Regions from separate parts of the Arthrobacter pigmenti genome, predicted to be linked through region 1. Evidence: riboswitches for the same ligand, from Rfam matches in the RefSeq annotation. Region 1 holds a riboswitch; the other holds the start of a gene.
What was found. A riboswitch is a leader RNA that binds a small molecule or an ion and turns the genes downstream of it on or off. The one in region 1 is predicted to bind cyclic di-AMP.
Positions count from the first base shown of each region.

Region 1 (2,447 bases):
TGCAGTGGCAGAGCTAGGCGATCTGCGCGAGGGTGCCAAACCCCCTGCGATTTGGCACGAGTTAGACGGTACATGAGTTCGGCGGGCATGTCACATTCCGATCACGGAACGGTGTGTCGCCCGTTATAAACGGGGGCGAAACGCGCCCTGGCTTCCTAGAGCCAGCCGAGCGGATCGACGTTTTTCCCGTCGATCATGACTTCAAAGTGCAGATGGCAGCCAGTGGACGCGCCGGTGCTTCCCACGCGCGCGATCGACTGGGCCCGCTGCACTTCCTGCCCCACGGTGACATCAATGGCGGACAGGTGGTTGTACGTGGTCTTGAGTCCGTTGCCGTGTTCGACGACGACGCGGTTGCCGCCGCCATAGGCGTGCCACCCGGCAAAGGTCACGGTTCCGGAAGCAGCGGCCTTCACGGCGGTGCCACACGCTTCGCTCATGTCCTGACCTGTGTGGAGTTCGCCGGCACCGGTGATCGGGCTGATGCGGTTTCCGAAGGGCGAGCTCAGCTGCACGTTATCCAACGGCGCAGAGAGGGAACCCTTGGACTCTGCGGCAACGATATCGCTGCCGGACGCAGACACGATCTCGGCCAGTTTGGCATCAGGATCGAACTTCCCGTGCAGTGCCGCGCGATCAAAGGTCACTTCGGCGCTTGCGGCCGCTTGAACGGGCTTCGCCGCGTCCTGGCTGGTGTGTGCCGCCTGCTGCATCTGGGCAGGTGCGACGGCCGCAGTGGTGGGTAGTGCGACGGTGAGCACCATTCCCGATGCGGCAGCTGCGATGGCTACTTTCTGGCTGAGACCGGTGAAGGAGACATCCCGCCGTGCGGTTGCCGCCTTGCGGCGTCGTTCGCGGCGCTGTGCGTCCCGCGGCTTCATCGGTGTGTCGGGCCCGGTATAGCCGCCGCGGGCGCTTCGGCGAGTGTGCTGCGTGCCCATGCACTCCTGCATGGCAACCCCGGCAATCTCAACTGCCGGCGCCAGGGTAACGGCCGGAGCCGACGGCGTAGTCACAGCCGGAGCCGACGGCACAGTCAGAGCCGGAGCCGCAGGCTTGGAAGCAACACGAGCCGGGTTTGGGGAGATAGCCGAAGCCGGAGCTGGGTCAGGAGCCGGAGCGCTTGTTAAGCCGGCGGCTGCGTGGGCTGCTGCCCGCTCGGCACGTTCACGCCGGTGGGCGTCGCGAGGCCGCGCTTCAGCGAGCGGGGTGCTGGCACGGCGGCGCCCCGAAGCAGTATTCGACAAGGAGACCCTCTCTCATTTTGCCTGCGAAGTTAGCTGTCGGATTCGAGTATGAGAAACTCGGCTCACCCGCGGCCACATCCATGGTTACTGGTGAACTTCACCCCAAGGTCACGGTTAGCCGTGGCCGATTGGTGGGTCCTCCGCCCCTGTCACATGTCTCAGCACAGAATTCGCCGACAGGGTTAGGCATGCGAATTAGGTAACGCTGAAGTATCAACGCCAGTTTTCCACTATAGAGGTGCTAAAGCAAAAGTAACCATTCCGTTATCAACATGTGGATATCTTTCGCCTATTCAGCGGCATCAGACTTAGGGCTGAACGGCGACGAATACATGTGAGGCGACCTCCGGTGGGAGTTCCAGCGCGCCTTCGACGCCTGGCACACGGACAGAGACGTAATCTCCAACCGCCTCCAGTCTCAGCGTTGCGCCGGGGCGCAGTCCGCCCTCATCCAGCTGCGTCAACAGCTCGGGATCAACCTGGATGGGCTCTGCCAGACGCATCAGGGTCACTGTGGAGCCCTGGGCGTAAGTCATCATGGCATCTGTGAGGCTGCTCACGCCCGACGTGAATGCAATGGGCGGCTCGCCGCCGAGGGCCTCAAGACCCGGGATCGGATTGCCGTAAGGCGATTCCCTGGGCTGACCGAGCAGTTCATACAGTCTGCGCTCAACCCGTTCGCTCATGACGTGTTCCCACCGGCAAGCCTCATCATGGACATACGCCCAGTCGAGACCGATGACATCGGCGAGCAGCCGCTCGGCAAGCCGATGCTTTCGCATGACCTCCGTCGCCCTGCGACGCCCAAGTTCGGTGAGTTCCAGGTGGCGGTCACCTGTGACGATCACCAGTCCGTCCCGCTCCATCCGGCCGATTGTCTGGGAAACCGTTGGTCCGGAGTGGCGCAGCCGCTCAGCGATCCGCGCACGCAGTGCAACGATGTTCTCTTCTTCCAGCTCCAGGATGGTCCGCAGGTACATCTCTGTGGTGTCGATGAGGTCCGTCATGCGGGTTCAGCTCCTAGGCCCTGGTGCAGTTTGAGCGTTGATGATCCGGCTGTCTATTTCGGCCCCGGGCCGAGCTGCCGCCTTCATCCGTACGCCTCACAAGGTTAACCCATCGACGCCTGCTCCCATGCTGCGCCCAGGCCCAGCCCGGGTCACAATGCATTGTCGCTGTGTGCGCTGGTGCAGAATGGTT
Region 1 is NZ_JAATJL010000001.1:403,331-405,777, reverse strand. Features, by position in the region: gene BJ994_RS01975 (M23 family metallopeptidase) at 156-1,247, opposite strand; cyclic di-AMP (ydaO/yuaA leader) riboswitch at 1,250-1,421, opposite strand; gene BJ994_RS01970 (iron-dependent transcriptional repressor DtxR) at 1,556-2,254, opposite strand.

Region 2 (2,447 bases), 1.4 Mb from region 1:
GAACACCGGACCCGAACCAAGCTGAGCCGGCGCAACTACGGTCTGGTTGCCGTTGAAGCCACCGTGGACGGCCTGGCCGTTACCGATGTACACGGCGATGTGGGCTGCACCCATGCCACCATCGGCGTAGTAGATCAGGTCGCCCGGCATCGCCTGGCTGGCGCTCACCGTGCTGCCGAGGGACAGGTAGCCGGCGGGCCAGTCATGGAAGTTGATACCGGCCGCCGCGAGGGCGTTCGATACCAGCCGGGTGCAGTCCTGGATCGCTCCAAGCTGACCCTGCGCTGCTGCAGCGATGGTTCCAGCAACCGAAGAGGAAGCAGGAGCGGCCGAGTAGGAGGCAACCTCGATGTTGGAGGACGCCGTTGTTATGCCCATGGTGCTGGTCTCAGCCGGAGCCGGAGCAACGGGAGCCGGAGCAACAGGAGCCGGTGCAACCTGCACCTGCGGGGCGGGTGAGGCCGGAGCAGGCGCCGCAGCGGCGCTGCCCGACAGGCTGATGACCTGACCCGGGTAGATGATCGAGTTCCAGCCGAGCCCGTTGGCCGCGAAGATGGCATCCAGGCTCACGCCGTAGTTCGCTGCGATGGCACCAAGGGTGTCACCGGAACGCACGGTGTGGGTCGGAGCATTCGTGACCGGAGCCGGAGCCGGCGCCGATACGGTCTGCGCGGTGACCGGCGCGGCAGGGGCAGCGGCCGGGGCGGAGACCTGGACGGCGGCGTCAGCGGACTGAACTGCACCTGAGGTCGAGCTGTAGGTGGTTCCGGCGCTGGCCGGTAGCGCTGCGCCGAACATGATGCCCGATGCTGCTACGACAACAGCCGCAGGACGTCCGACGGTGCCGGCGTGCGTGCTGACTGCCTTCGAGACGATCTGCATCGTGCTGGGCGGGGTGGCGCGGTGACGCGCAATATGGCGGTTTTTGGACAACGAAGGGCCTCTCCCAGTGCCTGCGGAGTTAGCTGTCGGATTCGGATGGGAGCCACCCGGACGCGTACTGCGAACTTATGCGCGTCTTAACCCCTAGGACTTCGGAAAAACGAAGCCCGCTATCTGGTTCCCCCGCTCCTGCCGGATGTGTAGCGAACGGACCTTCCGACGGCGACAGGATTAGGCAATCCGCCAGAAGGAAGCCGGGCTTTAGAAACCCGGCGTGGCCTTAACGTTACATACGATTCGTTGAATTGTCACGTTTCGATCACAAACCCACGCCATGGCGGGCTTTTACGGAGAACTACTGATATATGCCCATCGACTAGATTTTGTACTGGTCGGTAGCGTCCTTGGGCTTCTCATCGTCGCCCGAACGGTTACCCGAGCGATGCACTGCGTCCTGCGCCTTCTTCACCGCCTGCTCAGCCTGCGCCTGCACTTCCGGCGCCTTGGCCTTCACTGCCTCGGTTGCCTCTGTGACAGTTTCCTGGACCTTCGGGTTGTTCCAGAGTTCCTGCGCCTTCACCTTGATCTGCTCATAGCTCGCACGGCCGGCACGCGCGCCCAGCACATAGCCTGCGGCCATTCCTGCTGCAAAAACCAGTTTGTTCTTCATGGCGATACTCCTGACCTGTCGGGTTCCTCAGATGTCGAATCTAGTCAGCGTACTTAGTTTTGTCACGTCGAGGCGTCACCAACGGCCGTTACGCGGCCTCGGCTGGCAGCGCGGACACGTGTAGGAGGAGCGGTTCATGAAGGTGTCCCTCCGCACACGGGAGTCCAAACCCGCTTCCGCACATCGAAGACACGGCAGGTGTTCCCGTCCATAGGCGTTGAGCGATCGCTCGAAGTACCCCGAGGCACCGTTGACGTTCACGTACAGCGAGTCGAAGCTCGTTCCACCGGCCTCGAGTGCGCGTTCCATGACGTCGCGGCAGGCGGTGAGGAGCCGGGTAACCTCCGGACGCCGCACGGTATCGGTTGCACGCGCGAAATGGAGCCTGGCCGCCCATAGAGCTTCGTCGGCATAGATGTTCCCGATGCCCGATATGAGGGACTGGTCGAGGAGCGCCCGCTTAAGGCCCGTCCGGCGCGCGCGCAGCCTGGAGAAGAATTCCTCAAAGGAGAACGCCGGATCAAGCGGATCCCGCGCAATGTGAGAGGCTTCCACGGGCACGAGCGCCTCAGGATCCTCCCCCAGCCCACCCGGCATGCCGTCAGCGGTGGCCACCATACCGGTCACGAAGAGCCCGCCGAAGATGCGCTGGTCAACGAACCGCAGTTCCGCCGGCAAATGGTCACCGTCCTGGGACAGCCGCAGCCGCACCTTCAGGTGTTTCTCGTCCGGCTGGTCCTCATCCTCAACCAGCAGCTGTCCGCTCATCCCCAGGTGCGCCATCAACGCCACCCGTGGTGCGGTGTGGACTATCCCGCCGGCCTCGGATTCCAGCCGTGCGGCAGGTAAGTACGACGACGGCGCAAGCCGGCTGGCGCCGTCGTCGTGCTTTGTG
Region 2 is NZ_JAATJL010000001.1:1,799,586-1,802,032, forward strand. Features, by position in the region: gene BJ994_RS08260 (LysM peptidoglycan-binding domain-containing protein) at 1-933, opposite strand, end outside; cyclic di-AMP (ydaO/yuaA leader) riboswitch at 937-1,098, opposite strand; gene BJ994_RS08265 (YtxH domain-containing protein) at 1,259-1,552, opposite strand; gene mutM (bifunctional DNA-formamidopyrimidine glycosylase/DNA-(apurinic or apyrimidinic site) lyase) at 1,628-2,447, opposite strand, start outside.
Region 2: it holds a riboswitch for cyclic di-AMP, as region 1 does, so the genes downstream of both, BJ994_RS08260 (LysM peptidoglycan-binding domain-containing protein) here and BJ994_RS01975 (M23 family metallopeptidase) in region 1, are expected to answer to the same signal.